DNA from 2 places in the Kitasatospora sp. NBC_00039 genome. Region 1 is predicted to be linked to the other one. Evidence: riboswitches for the same ligand, from Rfam matches in the RefSeq annotation. Region 1 holds a riboswitch; the other holds the start of a gene.
The links. A riboswitch is a leader RNA that binds a small molecule or an ion and turns the genes downstream of it on or off. The one in region 1 is predicted to bind glycine.
Positions count from the first base shown of each region.

Region 2: it holds a riboswitch for glycine, as region 1 does, so the genes downstream of both, gcvT (glycine cleavage system aminomethyltransferase GcvT) here and gcvP (aminomethyl-transferring glycine dehydrogenase) in region 1, are expected to answer to the same signal.

Region 1 covers NZ_CP108289.1:1,633,924-1,643,633, reverse strand. The annotation lists gene OG286_RS07460 (vancomycin high temperature exclusion protein) at 1-437, shown strand, start outside; gene OG286_RS07455 (DNA polymerase IV) at 539-1,936, shown strand; gene OG286_RS07450 (MFS transporter) at 2,079-3,569, opposite strand; gene OG286_RS07445 (DUF2382 domain-containing protein) at 3,762-4,727, opposite strand; partial or broken gene OG286_RS07440 (PRC-barrel domain-containing protein) at 4,749-5,123, opposite strand; glycine riboswitch at 5,347-5,450, shown strand; gene gcvP (aminomethyl-transferring glycine dehydrogenase) at 5,691-8,591, shown strand; gene OG286_RS07430 (DUF5999 family protein) at 8,711-8,902, opposite strand; gene OG286_RS07425 (hypothetical protein) at 9,309-9,710, opposite strand, start outside.
Region 2 covers NZ_CP108289.1:3,299,289-3,308,998, forward strand. The annotation lists gene OG286_RS14575 (ABC transporter substrate-binding protein) at 1-69, opposite strand, end outside; gene OG286_RS14580 (ABC transporter permease) at 124-1,113, opposite strand; gene OG286_RS14585 (enhanced serine sensitivity protein SseB C-terminal domain-containing protein) at 1,569-2,507, opposite strand; gene OG286_RS14590 (enhanced serine sensitivity protein SseB) at 2,687-3,490, opposite strand; glycine riboswitch at 3,640-3,746, shown strand; gene gcvT (glycine cleavage system aminomethyltransferase GcvT) at 3,979-5,100, shown strand; gene gcvH (glycine cleavage system protein GcvH) at 5,177-5,554, shown strand; gene glyA (serine hydroxymethyltransferase) at 5,675-6,943, shown strand; gene OG286_RS14610 (L-serine ammonia-lyase) at 7,089-8,456, shown strand; gene OG286_RS14615 (helix-turn-helix domain-containing protein) at 8,864-9,710, shown strand, end outside.

The sequences.
Region 1 (9,710 bases):
AGAAGGTCCAGGCGGTCCTGGTCACCGGCGACAACGGGCGGGACAGCTACGACGAGACCGACGCCATGCGGCAGTACCTGATCGAGCACGGGGTGCCGCAGGTACGGGTGGTGGGCGACTACGCGGGCTTCGACACCTGGGACTCCTGCACCCGGGCTCACCGGATCTTCGGGGTGGACCGGGCGGTGCTGGTCAGCCAGGACTTCCATGTCCGGCGGGCGCTGGCGCTCTGTGAGGCGGCCGGCATCGACGCGTACGCGGTCGGGGTGCCGGAGGTGCACGACGCCACCTGGCTGTACGGCGGGCTGCGGGAGATCCCGGGGGCGGGCAAGGCCGCGCTGAACGCCTGGCTGCGGCCGGACCCGCTGTTCCTCGGGCCCAAGGAGGAGGGCATCCCGCGGGCGCTGGCCGACGCGGGGGCGGCGCAGCCGCGGTAGGCCCTGTCGGGGGAGGGACTTCACCGGGGCGGGACCTCGCCGGGGGTGGGGAGGCGGCCGGGTTCGGCCGGACTGTCGTACCCGTGCGGCATGATCGGCAGGTGCGGTCACTGCCGAGCATCATCCACCTCGACATGGACGCCTTCTTCGCCGCGGTGGAGCAGGCGGCCAAACCGAGTCTGCGCGGAAAGCCGGTGATCGTCGGTGGTCTGGGCGGGCGCGGGGTGGTCTCCACGGCCTCGTACGAGGCGCGGAAGTTCGGCGTGCACTCGGCGATGCCGATGGCGCAGGCGCGCCGGCTCTGCCCGAACGCGGCGTTCCTGTCCGGGCGCTTCGAGGCCTACCGGCAGGTGAGCGAGCTGGTGATGGGCCTGCTGCGGGAGCTGTCGCCGCTGGTCCAGCCGCTCAGCCTGGACGAGGCGTTCGTCGACCTGGAGGCCGGTCCGTACGGTCCGGCGCTGGCGGCGGCCGACCACGGGACCGGGGAGCGGCTGGTGCTGGCCCTCGCGGAGGACCTGCGGGCCGACATCCACCGGCGGACCGGGCTGACCGCCTCGGTCGGGGCGGCCGGGTCCAAGCTGATGGCCAAGATCGCCTCCGAGCAGGCCAAGCCGGACGGGCTGGTGCTGGTCGAGCCCGGCCAGGAGCGCGCGGTGCTCGGGCCGATGCCGGTGCGCGCGCTGCCCGGCATCGGCCCGGCCACCGAACAGGTGTTGCGGCGGGCCGGGCTGAACACGGTGGCCGACCTCGCCGAGGCGGGGGAGGCGGAGCTGGTGCAGCTGCTGGGGAAGGCGCACGGCGCCGGCGTCCACCAGATGTCGACAGGGGTGGACGACCGGCCGGTCGTCGCCGACCAGGACGCCAAGTCGGTGTCGGTGGAGGACACCTTCGAGGTGGACCTCGCGGACCGGGACCGCGTGCTACGCGAGGTCGATGTCCTGGCCGCGCGGTGCGTGCGGCGGCTCCGCGCAGCCGGCCGGTCGGGGCGGACGGTGGTGTTGAAGGTGCGGCGGTTCGACTTCTCCACGCTGACCCGTTCGGAGACGCTGCGCGGCCCGACGGACGACGAGGCGGTGATCACCGAGACGGCCCGGCGGCTGGCCTCGCAGGTGGACATCACCGGCGGGGTGCGGCTGCTCGGCGTCGGGGTCTCGCAGCTTGCCGACTACACCCAGGAGGACCTGTTCGCGCAGGCCGTCCGGGAGGAGGCCGCCGAGCACGAGGTGGTGGAGGGCGAGGAGGAGGACGAGCCGGAGCCGGCCGGGCCCGCGGTGCGGCACTGGATGCCGGGGCAGGACGTGCGGCACGGCGAGTTCGGGCCCGGGTGGGTGCAGGGCAGCGGGGTCGGGCGGGTGACGGTGCGGTTCGAGACGCCGTGGAGCGGGCCGGGCCGGGTGCGGACCTTCGCGGTGGACGACCCGGCGCTCGAACCCGCGCGTCCGCTGCCGTTGCGGGGCCGCGAGGGCGGGGGCGCAGACGGGGGCCCGGGGGAGGGCTGAGCGCACGAAACGGCCCCACCCGGCAGGGGAACCGGGTGGGGCCGTGTGAAGTGCCGGCCTCGGATGGTCGCGATGCCCTCGTCGACCGTTCGGGGACCGGTCCCCCGCGCCCTGTCCCTGGGCGCGGGGGGTGGACGCCTCGTCAGGCGTCGGTCTTGGCCAGCGCGGGGCTGGAGTTCAGGTCCGCGACCTCGTTGCCGGCGGCGACGGTGGCGGCCGGCTTGACGGAGCGGATCAGGAACGGGACGGCGCCGGCGATCGCGCAGACCACTGCGGCGGTCCAGAACGCGTGCTTGTAGGCGTCCAGGGTGGGCAGCGAGACCGGGATCGGCAGCTTCATGGTGTCGCCGGTCAGGATGGCGGCCATCACGGCGGTGCCGATCGCGCCACCGACGGTACGCAGCACGGCGTTCATGCCGTTGGCGATGCCGCTCTGCTCGACCGGGACGGCGCCGTTGATGTAGGCGGGCATCGCCGAGAAGGCGAGGCCGATGCCCAGACCGAAGATCGCCGAAGCGGTGTAGATGTCGGCCTCGTGGCTGTGGCGCGCGGCCAGGTAGGCCATCGCGATCGCGCCGAGCACGCCACCGAGGACCAGCGGCAGGCGCGGGCCGCGGCGGGCGATGAGCAGGGCGCCCAGCGGGGCGGCGACCATCGAGCCGATGGCGGACGGCAGCAGCATGACGCCGGCGTGCAGCACGGTGGCGGTGAAGCCGTAGTGCGTGAACTTCTCCGGGGTCTGGGCGAAGTTGCTGATCACCATGAACGAGCCGTACATGCCGAAGCCGATCAGCAGGCCGGCCAGGTTGGTGAAGGCGACGGCCGGGCGGGACATCATCTTCATGTCCACCAGCGGGTGCTTCACCTTGACCTCGATGACGCCCCAGATCAGGGCGACCACGGCGGCGACGGCGAACAGGCCGAGGGTCTTGGTCGAGGTCCAGCCCCAGTTGTTGCCCTGGCTGACCGCGACCAGCAGGGCGGAGAGCCAGCCGGCCAGGGTGATGGCACCGAGCGGGTCGGCGCCGCCGTCCTTGTCGGTGACCGGGTCGCTGGGAACGCGCAGGGCGACCAGGGCGACCGCGATCAGGCCGAAGACCAGGCCCATCCAGAAGATCGACTTGTAGCTCCAGTGCTCCAGCAGGAGACCGGTCGCCACCAGGCCGAGGCCGGAGCCGACGCCCATCGAGGCGCTGATGGCGGCGACGCCGCCGGTCACCTTCTGCTTCGGCAGCTCGTCGCGGACGATGCTGATTGCCAGCGGCAGCACGCCACCGCCGGCGCCCTGCAGGACACGGGCGACGACCAGCCAGGTGAAGGAGTGGGTGCTGACCGCCAGCGCGGAGCCGGCCACCAGGCCGGTCAGCGAGATCAGCAGCATCGGCTTGCGGCCGCGCAGGTCGCCGAAGCGGCCCAGCAGGGGGGTCAGCACGGCGGCGGAGAGCAGGTTGGCCGTCATCAGCCAGGTGATGTTGGAGCCGGAGACGCTGAGCTCCTTGGCCAGCGAGGGCAGGATCGGGACGACCGCGGTCTGCACCACGCTGAACGACAGCATCGCCAGGATGAGGGCCGGCAGGACCCGGGCGCTGCTCTGCTTCTCGGCCGCGGTGGTGGGCTGTGGTGCCTCACTCACGGTTGCTTCCTCCCGTACATAGTGAATGAACTGAAATAACCATGCAGGGAGATACTTCAGTGTGTCAAATATCGATTGGTGAAGCTTTGGCAAAGTCGAAGGACCGCGGCCCCGAAGGCCGGGGTCGCGGGGTGGAAAACACGAAGGGCCCCGGGCCGTGGGCGGGCCCGGGGTCCTCGGTGAGCTGCTCTGTCAGGCGAGAGGCCTGAGGGGGGCCGGGCGGGACGGCTCGTCGGCCGATGCGGGGGTGTGGGCGTAGGCGGGCGGCGTTGCGGGGGCCGGGGTCGGGGTCGGGGTCGAGGCGGTGTTGTCGTGGACCTCGACGTGCTCGCGGCGCAGCTCGTCGCGGATCACCTCCTCGGCGGTGTACCGCTCGACCACCAGGCGCACCCGCTCGATCGGGGCCAGGTACTTGCGGACCACCGGGTGCTCCTCGCGCAGCGTGACCTCCTCCACCGCCTCGGCGATGTCCTTCTCGCTCAGCGAGGCCCGCTCCGCCTCGCCGACCGGCATCCGCTCCACCCGCACGCGCTCGCGGACCACCGGGACGCGGCGCTCGACCGGCTCGCTGGTCACGTACTTGCGCAGCTTCGCTGTGCCGAGGACGTGCCACTCGGTGGTGATGTCCAGGCGCTCCTCGCGGCAGGTGATCTCCACCGGGCCGCTGGGCGCGGACGAGGCCGGCGCGGATGTGGAGGCGGCCGGGGTGGACGTGGAGGAGGCCGGGGTGGACGTGGGCGTGGCCGGGGTGGACGTGGACGTGGCCGGGGCGGCAGGGGCGGCCGGGGTGGACGTGGACGTGGCCGGGGTGGACGTGGAGACGGCCGGGGCGGCAGGGGCGACCGGGCCGGTGGTGGCCGGCGCGGCCTGGGGGCGCGACTCGGGGGTGACCGGCGCCGTGGGGGCGGCGGGTGCGGAGGTGCTGAGGGTCCGCACGTTGGCCTCCGTGGCGGGTTCGGACGGCTTGCCGAGGTCGGCTGCCGGGGTGGTGCGGGGGGAGGCGGCCGGGGTGTCGGCCGAGTGGAAGGCGAGCGGCTTCGCGACGGGCGCGGCCGGTCCTGCGTTCGGGGCCGCCGGGGTGTCCGCGGGCGCCGGCGCCGTGTGCGTGGCCGCGGCCGCCACGGTGCCGGCGGCCGCCACGGTGCCGGCGGCCGCCATCGGGGCCGCCGCCGGGACGGAGCCGAAGTCGTGGTCGGCCGGATCGGAGCCGGAGCCGTCGCCCGCCGACGGGCGGCCGTCCATCGGGGTGTCCAGCCCGTAGTAGCGGTACAGCTGGAGCTCCTGGGCCGGCGACAGGTGCTGGCCGACGCCGAAGTCCGGCGACTCCTTCACCAGTGACTTGTCGTACGGCACCCGCAGCTCGTCGCCGGAGAACTCGCTCGTGGTCAGGGGGACGAAGGCGTCCCGGCCGAAGATGCCGGTCCGGACGGCCGCCCATTCGGGCTGTCCGGTGGCGTCGTCCAGGTACACCTCGTCGACCGTCCCGATCTTGTCTCCGTTGCGGTCGACCGCCTTGTGGCCGATGAGGTCCCGGGGGTCGATATCGGTCTGCACTCTTTCCTCCAGTGCGCTGCGCCTGCGGAACTCCCGCAGGCCGACGGCCGGCCCGCCCGTTCCATCCGCCACTTCACACCAAAAGCCATGAACCGGACGCCCGCGACCGGGGCGGGGCCGGACGGGCCCGGTGCTGCGCCGTCCGGGTCACGGGGCCGCCCCGGGATCGACCCGACGCACCCGTGATCGAAGGGCCTCCCGCTGGTACCCTGGGCGCGACCGCCGAGCCCGCTCGGGAGAGTCCCCGACAGCGAAAACCACTGGTCGGGGCGCCGAAGGAGCAACTCCTCCCCGGAATCTCTCAGGCATCCGTACCGTGTGGGATAGGTCACTCTGGAAAGCAGGGCAGGACTGCCGGCGAGGGAGCCGGTGGCCACCACCCTCACCGACGGTGCAAGCCGGCGGCGCGCCCACGGCGTGCCGCGCGGGCGAAGCTCTCAGGTCCCGATGACAGAGGGGGAGGCCTGTTGGGTCCGCCCGCCCAGGCCCTTCCGCTGTTGTCCACAGCGGTGGAGCCGTACGGCGTGCGTACCCCCGCCGGTCCGTGACCAGGAGGCCTCGACCACCATGAACGCCCAGCCGAACGAGGGACGCCCCACCGGCGCCCCGACCCTCACCGAGCTTGAGCTGGCCAGTCCCTTCGAGAACCGCCACATCGGCCCCGACGCCGCTGCGCAGGAGAAGATGCTGGCCCAGGTCGGCTACGGCTCGCTGGACGAGCTCGCCGCCACCGCCGTGCCCGAGGCGATCCGCTCCATCACCGGCCTGGACCTGCCCGCCGGCCGCAGCGAGGCGCAGGTCCTCGCCGAGCTGCGCGAGCTGGCAGGACGCAACCAGGTGCTCCAGCCGATGATCGGCCTGGGCTACTACGGCACCTTCACCCCGCCGGTGATCCTGCGCAACGTCCTGGAGAACCCGGCCTGGTACACCGCGTACACGCCGTACCAGCCGGAGATCTCGCAGGGCCGCCTGGAGGCGCTGCTCAACTTCCAGACCCTGGTCTCCGACCTGACCGGCCTGCCCACCTCCGGCTCCTCGCTGCTGGACGAGGGCACCGCGGCCGCCGAGGCGATGGCGCTGGCCCGCCGCGTCACCAAGGTCAAGGGCGGTGTCTTCCTGGTCGACGCCGAGACCCTGCCGCAGACCATCGCGGTGATCGAGACCCGCGCCGAGCCGACCGGTGTCGAGGTCGTCGTCGCCGACCTCTCCGCGGGCATCCCCGCCGAGATCGCCGAGCGCGGCGTCTTCGGTGTGCTGCTGCAGTACCCGGGCGCCACCGGTGTGGTCCGCGACCTCGCCCCCGTCATCGAGCAGGCCCACGGCCTCGGCGCGATCGTCGCCGTCGCCGCCGACCTGCTGGCGCTCACCCTGCTGAAGTCCCCGGGCTCGCTCGGCGCCGACATCGCCTGCGGTACCTCGCAGCGCTTCGGTGTGCCGATGGGCTTCGGCGGCCCGCACGCCGGCTACCTCTCGGTGCGTGCCGAGTACGCCCGCTCGCTGCCCGGCCGCCTGGTCGGCGTCTCCGTCGACGCCGACGGCACCCGCGCCTACCGCCTGGCGCTGCAGACCCGCGAGCAGCACATCCGCCGCGAGAAGGCCACCAGCAATATCTGCACCGCCCAGGTGCTGCTCGCCGTGATGGCCTCGATGTACGCCGTCTACCACGGTCCGGACGGCCTGGCCGACATCGCCCGCCGCACCCACCGCTACGCCGCCGCCCTCGCCGAGGGCCTGCGGGCCGGCGGCGTCGAGCTGCTCCACGGCGAGTTCTTCGACACCGTCACCGCCGTCGTCCCCGGCCGCGCCGCCGCGATCGCCGAGGCCGCGCGCGCCCACGGCATCAACGTCCACCAGGACGGCGAGGACCGGATCTCGGTCTCCACCGACGAGACCACCACCCGCGAGCACCTGGCGGGCGTCTGGGCCGCGTTCGGCGTCGAGGGCGTGGAGGCCGCCGAGAGCGCTGACGCGCTGCCGGCCGCGCTGCTGCGCGAGGACGAGTACCTGACCCACCCGGTCTTCCACAGCCACCGCTCCGAGACCGCCATGCTGCGCTACCTGCGCCGCCTGTCGGACCGCGACTACGCGCTGGACCGCGGCATGATCCCGCTGGGCTCCTGCACCATGAAGCTCAACGCGACCACCGAGATGGAGCCGGTGACCTGGCCCGAGTTCGGCCAGCTGCACCCGTTCGCGCCGATCGAGCAGGCGCAGGGCTTCCTGACCCTGATCCGCCAGCTGGAGCAGCAGCTGGTCGAGGTGACCGGGTACGACGCCGTCTCGATCCAGCCGAACGCCGGCTCCCAGGGCGAGCTGGCCGGCCTGCTGGCCGTCCGTGCGTACCACCACGCCAACGGCGACACCCAGCGTGACGTCTGCCTGATCCCGTCCTCCGCGCACGGCACCAACGCGGCCTCCGCCGTGATGGCCGGCATGCGCGTGGTCGTGGTGAAGACCCTGGTCGACGGCGACGTCGACGTGGACGACCTGAAGGCCAAGATCGAGCAGCACCGCGACCAGCTCGCCGTGCTGATGGTCACCTACCCGTCCACCCACGGCGTGTACGAGACCGAGATCACCGACATCTGCGCGGCCGTGCACGAGGCCGGCGGCCAGGTGTACGTGGACGGCGCCAACCTGAACGCCCTGGTCGGCCTGGCCAAGCCGGGCAAGTTCGGCGCGGACGTCTCGCACCTGAACCTGCACAAGACCTTCTGCATCCCGCACGGCGGCGGCGGCCCGGGCGTCGGCCCGGTCGCGGTCCGCGCGCACCTCGCGCCGTACCTGCCCAACCACCCGCTCCAGGCGGAGGCCGGCCCGGCCACCGGCGTCGGCCCGATCTCGGCCGCGCCGTGGGGCTCGGCGGCCATCCTGCCGATCTCCTGGGCGTACGTCCGGCTGATGGGCGGCGAGGGCCTCAAGCGCGCCACCCAGGTGGCGGTCCTGAACGCCAACTACATCGCCAAGCGCCTGGCCCCGCACTTCCCGGTGCTCTACACCGGCCCCGGCGGCCTGGTCGCCCACGAGTGCATCATCGACCTGCGCCCGCTCACCAAGGAGACGGGCGTGACGGTGGACGACATCGCCAAGCGCCTGATCGACTACGGGTTCCACGCGCCGACGATGTCCTTCCCGGTGGCCGGCACCCTGATGATCGAGCCGACCGAGTCCGAGGACCTGCACGAGATCGACCGGTTCTGCGACGCGATGATCGAGATCCGCGCCGAGGTCGACAAGGTCGGCTCGGGCGAGTGGACGGCCGAGGACAACCCGCTGCGCAACGCCCCGCACACCGCCGCCACGCTGGCCGGCGACTGGGCGCACGGCTACTCGCGGCAGGAGGCGGTCTTCCCGGCGGGTGTGAACCCGGCGGACAAGTACTGGCCCCCGGTCAGCCGCATCGACGGCGCGTACGGCGACCGCAACCTGGTCTGCTCCTGCCCGCCGCTGGACGAGTACGGCAACTGAGCGAGCCGAGCTACGGCAGGGCCCCGGCGGAGCTCTCCCAGCCTTCGGCTGGGAGGTGCTCCATCACCGGGGCCCTGCCCGTTCCTCGACGTCTGTCGGCGGCTGCCCCCGCCTGCGGGTCAGGCCGCGTGGGCGACCGGGCGGCGCGGGGCGATCACCCGGCCGTCGGGCAGCAGTTCGCCGGTGTCCTCGAAGAGCAGGACGCCGTTGCAGAGCAGGCTCCAACCCTGCTCCGGGTGGCAGGCCACCGGTACGGCCGCCTCGCGGTCCTCGGACTCGGCCGTCGGGCATTCAGGACGGTGCTGGCACATACGTACCCTCGCTTCGCTCTGCGATCCTCCCCGTGGTGCGGCGCCGTCGGATGCCCGTCGGGAGCCGCCGCGGTAGTCGGATCCTGTCCGGCGCCGGACAGGTGTAGACCGGCGCTCAAGTGGGTAGGACAGGTGGTCCTTCCACGCTGGTTCCCAGTGTCGGCATCCCGGGACGATCGCGCAGCAATTTGGTGACATGCGCCACAACCCGAGGGCAGAGATCACCCGTTCAGGCGGCTGCGGCTCGGAAAAGCCCCCGGACGGGCCATCAGGCGGCTGGCCTTTCAGGGCCATGCCCGATGGCCCGTCCGGGTGGGGCTGGCAGATCGGTGCCGGCGCGGAGCGCGCCGGCGGGGCGATCGGTGAGGGAGCGGCCGGCGAGGGGAGCCGGCCGGCGGGGGAGGGCTCAGGACGAGCCGAGCAGCAGCGCCCGGCCCAGCGGCGCCCGGGCCAGCACCGGCAGCAGGTCGGCGGCCGGGTAGGCGCGGTGCGCGGTGACCCCGAGCGGGGCCGGTGCCAGCGGGATCAGAAGGTCCGCCCCCGGGTCGGCGTCCGGACTGTGCAGCCAGAGCGCCGTCGCGTACTGGCCCGGGAAGGTCAGCAGCCGGGGCTGCCGGCGGGCTCGTGACGTCTGGGTGAGCTGCCAGGCCTGGCGCAGCGCCCGGACGGTCGAGTCCAGGTAGGGCCCGGCGGTGAAGTGGGAGAAGGTGTGGCCCTCGACGCCCTGCACCACCTCGGCCGCGGCGGCCACCTCGGTGCCGTCCTTGATCAGGAAGCGCCAGCCCGTCCGCCGGGCGGCGGTGAGCTC
Region 2 (9,710 bases), 1.7 Mb from region 1:
ACATCCGGTGACGACCAGGACAGCGGCGGCGGCCACTGCGGTCAGCGCGACGGTACGGGACCTACGCATGGTGGGATCAACCCCTTGAGGAGTGGTGGCGGATCGGAGGGTCCTGACCGGAGGTCAGTTGCTCTTGGGATCGAGGGCGTCACGCAGCCCGTCGCCGAGCAGGTTGAAGGCGAGCACCGTGAGGAAGATCGCCATACCGGGGACCACCATGTACTGGGGGTCCACCTGGTAGTACTTGATCGCGTCGTTGAGCATCCCGCCCCAGGAGGCCTGCGGGGCCTGGATGCCGACACCGAGGAAGCTGAGGCCCGCCTCGAAGAGGATGTTGGTCGGGATCAGCAGGGTCGAGTAGACCAGGATCGGACCGACCAGGTTGGGCAGCAGCTCCTTGAACAGGATGAACGGCCCGCGGGCGCCCAGGCTGCGGGCGGCGTAGACGAACTCGCGCTCACGCAGCGAGAGGGTCTGGCCGCGCACGATCCGGCCCATGTAGGGCCAGTTGAAGAAGCCGATCACGAAGATCAGCACGATGATGTGCAGCGGGAGGCCGTGCAGGCCGAACGCGCCGCCCTGGAGCGAGGCGGAGATCGCGATGGCGAAGAGCAGCAGCGGGAAGGCGAGGAAGACGTCCATCACCCGGCTGATCAGGTTGTCGACCCAGCCGCCGTAGTAACCGGCCATCACGCCGAGCACGGTGCCGATGGTGTTGGAGAGCAGGGTCGCCCCGAAGGCGACGAGCAGCGAGACCCAGGAGCCCTCGATGACGCGGGCGAGCAGGTCACGGCCCTGGAGCGGGTCCACGCCGAGCGGGTGGTCCGCGCTCATGCCGCCCCAGTCCCCGAACGGCAGGCCGCCGAGGTTGGCGTCCAGGAGGTCCTGGTTGAGCGCGTCGGGGTCCAGGCCGAAGACCGACTCGATCGGCTTGGCCAGCACAGCGAGCAGGATGAGCAGGATCACCACGACGCCGCCGGCGACGGCGGCCTTGTCCCGCTTGAAGCGGGTCCAGGCGATCTGGCCGAGCGAGCGGCCCTCGATCTTCTTGGCCGGGCTCGCGGCGGCGTCTGCCTCCGGAGTGTTCCCGGCGGTCTTGATGGGTGCGGTCATGGTCAGTTCGGTCCCCTCGCCGACGGTGGCCGGCCCACGGGTGCCGGTCGCCGGGATCGGCGGTACGGCTGGTGCGGACGTGCGGAGGTACAGGGCGGTGTTCGCAGCGGTACGACGTGCGGTACTGCGTGCTCGGGTACTGCTGCCGCGCGGGATGGGCATCGCGTGGATCAAGCTGTCCGCCTGCGCGTTCGCCTTTGTGAGGCGCCAACCACGCGCGGTGCGTTTGCAGAACTCTCTGCCATCCGAACTGGCTTGCGCCAGCCCTGACAACCGACAGATGCCCAACTGTGATCTGCGGACATGCGTCTCCCGATCTTCGGCATATCGGTCTTCACACAGCTGTAACAGTCATGTCAAGATGCCTGCCAGCGCGAACGGGAAGTTCGTCCGGAAAACACCGAAACCGGTCCGACGGATCGTCAGACCGGTTTCGTTGATCGGCGTTTACCGCGTCAGCGGGTGGGGTAGCCGGGCCACGGCTGCTGCGGTGGCGGCTGGCCCTGCCAGCCCGGGCCGGGCGGCTGGGTGCCGTAGCCGTACCCCGGCCCCGCCTGCGAGGCGTACGGCGGCGGAGGCACCGGCGGGTAGGGCCCGGTCGGCGGCCGGCCCTGGCCGCCCGCCTCGCGGTCGTAGAACGGCCGGGCGTTGGCCCGCATCCAGAGCGCCACGGGGTCGTACTCGTCCCCCATCGCCACCGTGGAGACGGCCAGCCCCTCCGGTGCGACCGCGATCGCCCGCTGCATCAGCGCCCGGACGGCCTCCACGGTGGGCGGCGAACTCTCGTACAGCTCAAGACCGATGGCCAGGTACGGTTCGCCCACGGAGGGCTGCACCCAGGCCCGGCGCAACGCCTTGACCGCCCGCACCTCGCCCGCCTGGCGCTCCAGCAGCGCGAAGAACTGCTGGGCCGGCACCTGCGGTTCACTCAGCTTCAGCGGCCCGGCCGGCAGCCGGTCCAGGCCGGCCGCGATCCGCCGGAGGTCCGCCCAGGGCACGCCGACCCCGCCGCCGGGGGCGTGCGGATTCAGCCAGAGGCCCCAGCGCGTCCGGTACAGCGAGGCGGCGATCTCGCGCCCCGAGATCACCTCGTGCGCCCGCGCCCAGCCGGACGCCGCAAGCTGCTCGGGCGAGGTGACCGCCGGCGCGTAGCCGTGGCCGCTGATCTCCATGTTCCCGTACTGGGCATCCGGGCTGCCCGGCGTCCCGTGCCAGAGCAGCATCAGCACCTGGCCCTCGGCCAGGGCGTGCAGCAGCGCCTCGTACGCCTCCCAGCGTTCCGGCGCGACCTCGCGCAGCGCGTGCTCCAGCGCTCTCGGATCCGCGCCGGGGCGCCCGGCGGGTGCCTGGCCCCAGGGCCCCGGTGCACCGCCCGCTACCGCTCCCGCACTCATGCGCCCACCTCGCTGCGCCTCTTCTTCTCTCACCTGCCGCCGGCCCGACGGGTGTCTGCACGCACCCTATGGGGCGCCACCGACCACCGCCACGCCGACGTGCCTGCCGTGGGCCCCTCCGGCCCGATGGCGGGCTGCCCGACGGCGGGCGGGGAGGGGCACGTCGCTTTCGCGGCGGGTCACATCCGTGTGTAGAACGGCTGGACCCGGTTGAGCAACCACTCGACCACGGGGTCCTCCGCGAGGTCGAGCAGCACGAGGTGGACGCCACCGGGCAACGGCGCGGTTCCCAGCGCCCGGCCGAGCGCCTCGTTCACGGCGGCCGGCTCGGCCGGGGCCAGCTGGTCCAGCTGGACGCCGACGAACATCACGGTGGGCTCGCCCTCGACACTGGCCAGCGCCCGCCGCGCGGTCACCACCCCGGGCAGCGCCGACAGTTCGTTCCGGCAGGCGGCCAGGAAGGCCTCCGGGTCCTCGCCCGGCACCGGCTCGCGCAGCGCCACCCGGCCGCCGGACGGCGCGTCCGGGCCCCCCGCGGCCTCCCAGCGGTCCTCGCGCGGCCCGCGCCGCAGCTCGGCCACGCCCTGCGGCGGCACCGGGATGCCGACCGGGGCCTCCGGGTTCACCGCGATGCCCACGCCCAGCGGCAGCCCGCGGGCGAACTCCCAGACCGGCGCGACGGCGAACGCCATCCCCGGCGCCTGCTGGAGGAACACCTCCTGCGAGGAGAAGACCGGCACGTACGGGTCGCCGGCCAGCTCGACGGTGGGCAGGTCCAGCGCCTGCCCCTGCGGATCGGCGCCGACCGGCAGCGGGATCCACACGCGGCTGCGGGCCAGCACCTCGAACACCCGCGGGGTCGCGCCCGGATCGCCGAGCGCGGCGGTGAGCACCTGCTCCAGCTCGTTGGCCGGCCATCCACCGCCGGGCGGCGCCGACTCCGCGCCGCCCCACCCCTGCTGCTGCTCCACCGGGTACCCCATGCGCCCCTTGTACCGCCTCACTGGCTCGTCGACGCGTGCAGCCTAGCGGGCCGTCCGGGGCCCCTCTCCCGCACGGGCGCCGGACGTGCCATGATGTGCGCGGCTCCGCGTTCTCGCACGGGCCGCCCCCTAACTCCATACCGGCCGCTCGAACCCGCGCGGGAGAGTCCGGAGTGCCGCCGACAGGCGGCCGAGCCGGCGCCGAAGGAGCAAGTCCTCCCCGGAATCTCTCAGGCACCCCTACCGCACGGATTAGGCACATCTGGAAAGCGGCGCACGGCCCGGTCGCGCGCCCACCCACGGTGCAAGCCGCCATGCTGTCCTGTTAGCTGTAAGAGCTGCGGGCCCGCGTGCGGTGAAGCTCTCAGGTACGACGACAGATGGGGAGACCCAGCCGCCGCATGCCCGCGCGCAGGCCAGGTCCCTCACCGAGCGGGACCGGTCCGGCGTGCGCACCCCTGAGTGCCCAGACCGAGGAGTTCCAGGCCATGTCGTCCCTCCGCCTCACCGCGCTCGACGCGCTGCACCGCGCCCTCGGCGCGACCATGACCGACTTCGCCGGCTGGGACATGCCGCTGCGATACGGCAGCGAGCGCGAGGAGCACCTCGCCGTCCGCACCAAGGCCGGTCTCTTCGACCTCTCCCACATGGGCGAGATCACCATCACCGGCCCGCAGGCCGGCGAGATGCTGGACCACGCGCTGGTCGGCTTCGTCTCCGCGCTGGGCGTCCTGCGCGCCCGCTACACCATGATCTGCGCCGAGGACGGCGGCATCCTGGACGACCTGATCGTCTACCGCCTGCGCGAGGACGCCTTCCTGGTCGTCGCCAACGCCTCCAACGCCCAGCTGGTCCTCGACGAGCTGATCGCCCGCGCCAAGGGCTACGACGCCGTCGTCACCGACGACCGCGACACCTACGCGCTGATCGCCGTCCAGGGCCCGGAGGCCACCGCGATCCTCACCGCCACCACCGACGCCGACCTGCCCGGCCTGAAGTACTACGCGATCCTCCCGGCCCAGGTGGCCGGCCGCGACGTGCTGCTCGCCCGCACCGGCTACACCGGCGAGGACGGCTTCGAGATCTTCTGCAACCCGGGCGACGCCGAGCAGATCTGGCAGGCGCTGACCGAGGCCGGCTCCGACCGCGGGCTCGTCCCCTGCGGCCTGTCCTGCCGCGACACGCTGCGCCTGGAGGCCGGCATGCCGCTGTACGGGCACGAGCTCTCCACCGACCTGACCCCGTTCGACGCCGGCCTCGGCCGGGTGGTCCGCTTCGACAAGACCACCAACGAGGGCGCGTTCGTCGGCCGCAAGGCGCTGGAGAAGGCCGCCGCCGAGGCCGAGGCCAACCCGCCGCGGGTGCTCGTCGGCCTGGTCTCCGAGGGCAAGCGGGTGCCGCGCGCCGAGTACACCGTGGTCTCCGCCGACGGCGCCCCGATCGGCCGGATCACCTCCGGCGCGCCCTCCCCCACCCTGGGCAAGCCGATCGCGATCGCCTACGTGGACGCGGCGCACGCCACCCCCGGCACCACCGTCGCCGTGGACGTGCGCGGCAAGCACGAGCCGGTCCAGGTCGTGGCGCTGCCCTTCTACAAGCGCGCCCGCTGACCGTTCGCCCTCCCGAGGCATGCCCGGCCGCCGGGCCGCTTCGTCGTACCCGCTTCCCATCCTGGAGAATGACGCCATGAGCAACCCCCAGCACCTGCAGTACACCAAGGAGCACGAGTGGCTGACCGCCGCCGAGGACGGTGTCTCCACGGTCGGCATCACCGCCCACGCGGCCGACGCCCTCGGTGACATCGTCTACGTGCAGCTGCCCGAGGTCGGCGAGACCGTGACCGCCGGTGAGACCTGTGGCGAGCTCGAGTCCACCAAGTCGGTCAGCGACCTGTACTCGCCGGTGACCGGTGAGATCACCGAGGTCAACCAGGACGTCCTGGACGACAACTCGCTGGTCAACAGCGCCCCCTTCGAGGGTGGCTGGCTGTTCAAGGTGCGCGTCGAGTCGACCGACGAGCTGCTGAGCGCCGCCGAGTACGACGCCCTCACCAACCCGGCCTGAGCCACCCGCCGGGGCGGCCGCAGCGCGGCGGCCGCCCCGCCCTCCCGTCGCCCGCCGCCACCCTTCCGAGGGCACGCCACGCGCGGCACCTCCTTCTCTCCTCTCCGGGAAGACCACACCATGACGGTTCTCAACCAGTCCCTGCACTCGCTCGACCCCGAGATCGCCGCCGCGGTCGACGCCGAGCTGCACCGCCAGCAGACCACCCTGGAAATGATCGCCTCCGAGAACTTCGCCCCGGTGGCGGTCATGGAGGCCCAGGGCTCGGTGCTGACCAACAAGTACGCCGAGGGCTACCCCGGCCGCCGCTACTACGGCGGCTGCGAGCACGTCGACGTGGTCGAGCAGATCGCGATCGACCGGATCAAGGCCCTGTTCGGCGCCGAGCACGCCAACGTCCAGCCGCACTCCGGCGCGCAGGCCAACGCCGCCGCGATGTTCGCGCTGATCCAGCCGGGTGACACCATCCTGGGCCTGAGCCTGGCCCACGGCGGTCACCTGACCCACGGCATGAAGATCAACTTCTCCGGCAAGCTCTACAACGTGGCCGCGTACCACGTCGACGACAAGACCGGCCAGGTCGACATGGCCGAGGTCGAGCGCCTTGCCAAGGAGCACCAGCCGAAGCTGATCATCGCCGGCTGGTCCGCCTACCCGCGCCAGCTCGACTTCGCCGAGTTCCGCCGCATCGCCGACGAGGTCGGCGCCCTGCTGATGGTCGACATGGCGCACTTCGCCGGTCTGGTCGCCGCGGGCCTGCACCCCAACCCGGTGCCGTACGCGGACGTGGTCACCACCACCACCCACAAGACCCTGGGCGGCCCGCGCGGCGGCGTCATCCTCTCCAAGGCCGAGTGGGCCAAGAAGATCAACTCCGCGGTCTTCCCCGGCCAGCAGGGCGGCCCGCTGGAGCACGTCATCGCCGGCAAGGCCGTCGCCTTCAAGGTCGCCGCCTCGGAGGAGTTCAAGGAGCGCCAGCAGCGCACCCTGGACGGCGCCCGGATCCTCGCCGAGCGCCTGCTCCAGGCCGACGTCGCCGAGGCCGGTGCCTCCGTACTCTCCGGCGGCACCGACGTCCACCTCGTCCTGGTCGACCTGCGCAACAGCCAGCTCGACGGCCAGCAGGCCGAGGACCGCCTCCACGAGGTCGGCATCACGGTCAACCGCAACGCCATCCCGAACGACCCGCGCCCGCCGATGGTCACCTCCGGCCTGCGGATCGGCACCCCGGCCCTCGCCACCCGCGGCTTCCAGGCCGAGGACTTCCGCGAGGTCGCCGACATCATCGCCGAGGCGCTGAAGCCCGCCTTCGACGAGACCGTCGCCGCCGCGCTGAAGGCCCGGGTCACCGCCCTCGCCGACAAGTACCCGCTGTACCCGAACCTGTAGTTCAGTCGTAGGTGACCGGCCTCACCCCGCCGGGCCACCTGGGATTCCGGGGCACCGCGCACACTGGACAGTGCGCGCGGTGCCCCGTTCCGTGCCGGCACCCCGCCTGCTTGTCCTTCCACGAGACCAGACAAGGACGTCCTCCGTGGCCATCAGCGTCTTCGACCTCTTCTCCATCGGCATCGGCCCGTCGAGCTCCCACACCGTCGGCCCGATGCGCGCCGCCCGGATGTTCGCCCGCCGCCTGAAGTCCGAGGGCCTGCTGACGGACGTGGCGAGCGTGCGCGCCGAGCTGTTCGGCTCGCTGGGCGCCACCGGCCACGGCCACGGCACCCCCAAGGCCGTCCTGCTGGGCCTGGAGAACAACTCCCCGCGCACCGTCGACGTCGACCAGGCCGACGCGGACGTCGAGCGGATCACCACCGAGAAGCGGCTCAACCTGCTCGGCAGCCACGCCATCGCCTTCGACCCCGACAGCCAGCTGATCCTGCACCGCCGCCGCTCGCTGCCGTACCACGCCAACGGCATGACCCTCTGGGCCTTCGCCGCCGACGGCTCCCCGCTGCTGGAGAAGACGTACTACTCGGTCGGCGGCGGCTTCGTCGTCGACGAGGACGCGATCGGCGCCGACCGGGTCAAGCCCGACGACACCGCGCTGAAGTACCCCTTCCGTACCGGCGACGAACTGCTCCGGCTCAGCAGGGAGACCGGCCTCTCCATCTCCGGCCTGATGCTGGAGAACGAGAAGGCCTGGCGGACGGAGGAGGAGATCCGGGCCGGCCTGCTGGAGATCTGGCGGGTCATGCAGGAGTGCGTCCGGGCCGGCATGTCCCGCGAGGGCATCCTCCCCGGCGGCCTCAAGGTGCGCCGCCGCGCCGCCTCCGGCGCCCGTGCCCTGCGCGCCGAGGGCATCGGCCCGGCCAACGCGATGGAGTGGGTGACCCTCTACGCGATGGCCGTCAACGAGGAGAACGCCTCCGGCCGCCGCGTCGTCACCGCGCCGACCAACGGCGCGGCCGGCATCATCCCCGCCGTCCTGCACTACTACCTGAACTTCATCCCCGGCGCCGACGAGGAGGGCATCGTCCGCTTCCTCCTCGCCGCCGGTGCGATCGGCATGCTCTTCAAGGAGAACGCCTCCATCTCCGGCGCCGAGGTCGGCTGCCAGGGCGAGGTCGGCTCCGCCTGCTCGATGGCGGCCGGCGGCCTCGCCGAGGTCCTCGGCGGCACCCCCGAGCAGGTCGAGAACGCCGCCGAGATCGGCATCGAGCACAACCTGGGCCTCACCTGCGACCCGGTCGGCGGCCTGGTCCAGATCCCGTGCATCGAGCGCAACGGCATGGCCTCAGTGAAGGCCGTCACCGCGGCCCGGATGGCCCTGCGCGGCGACGGCCGCCACCACGTCTCCCTCGACAAGGCGATCAAGACCATGAAGGAGACCGGCGCGGACATGAAGATCAAGTACAAGGAGACGTCCCGCGGCGGTCTCGCCGTCAACGTCATCGAGTGCTGATCCCGCCACGGTAGGCCCGAGCCCCCGGAACGCGACGACCGTTCCGGGGGCTCTGCCGTTTGCCGGTCACCACGCCGTTCACACGGCGGCCTGCCCGGCGGCGACCGCCGGCAGAACGGCGGCGGCGAACGGGATGCTCATGTGACGTCGCTTGGGCGTACGCATGTGGAGGGACTCGCTTTCGCTGGGGGATGACGGGCGGGAATCACTGCGGGACCACTGCTGAGGGGCGCTTGCGGCACCGCGCCGTCGAGGGACGGGCCACCACCGAACCGCAGACTGGCTCCCGGTCCGTCCCGGCCGCCAGCCCTGCCGGGCGGTTCGGGACGCCGGAACGCCGACAGGTACCGTGAGCTGCGGATTCGGGGGAGCCTGGAACGCCGTACCGGGACGAGGGGGATGCGAACATGAGCGTGGAGACCGAGGAATTCGCGGCGATGCTGCGCGAGCTGAAGGACCGCTCGGGCCGCAGTTACGGCACGCTCGCGGCCCGGCTGCACGTCAGCACCTCGACGCTGCACCGGTACTGCAACGGCGCCGCCGTCCCCAACGAGTACGCGCCGGTGGAGCGGCTCGCGCGGGTCTGCGGGGCGCGCGCCGACGAACTGGTCGAGCTGCACCGCCGCTGGATCCTGGCGGACGCGGCCCGCCGCCGGGAGCCGTCCGGCCCGCCCGCCCCCGCGGCCTGGCCCGCTCCCGAACCGGCCCGCGCGGCGTCCCCCGCGCCGGAGCCGGCACCGCACCCGGCCCCGGAAGCCGCGCCCGCGCCCGCGCCGGAACCGGAACCGGAACCGCAGTCTCAGCCTCGGCCTCAGCCGGCCGACGACCGGCGACGCCGTCGGCTGCCGGACACCCGGATCCTGCTGAGCGCCGCCGCCGTGGCCGTCGTCGCCGTGGCCGCGATCCCGGTCCTCGATCTGGCGGGCCGTACCGAGACCCCGCTCGCGAGCCGCCGGCCTCCGGCCGCCACCGCCTCCTCCCCCGCAGCCACTCCCCCGGCCACCGAGCCGGCGCCCGCCACCCCGGCCGCACCCGCCCCGACCGCCCCAACCACGGCCACCGCCACCGCCACCGCCACCGGGCCGGCCTCGTCGACGCCCGAGGACGATGCACCGCCCTTCCACGTCAACGTCCTGGCGGACAACTGGGGCAACCCCTGCGGCCAGTGGTTCCTGACGCCCCGCGCCCCGCGCGCCGTGGCCGCACCCCCTTCGAACCAGCGGACGGAGAGCTGGGCCGCCGACCAGCAGGCCC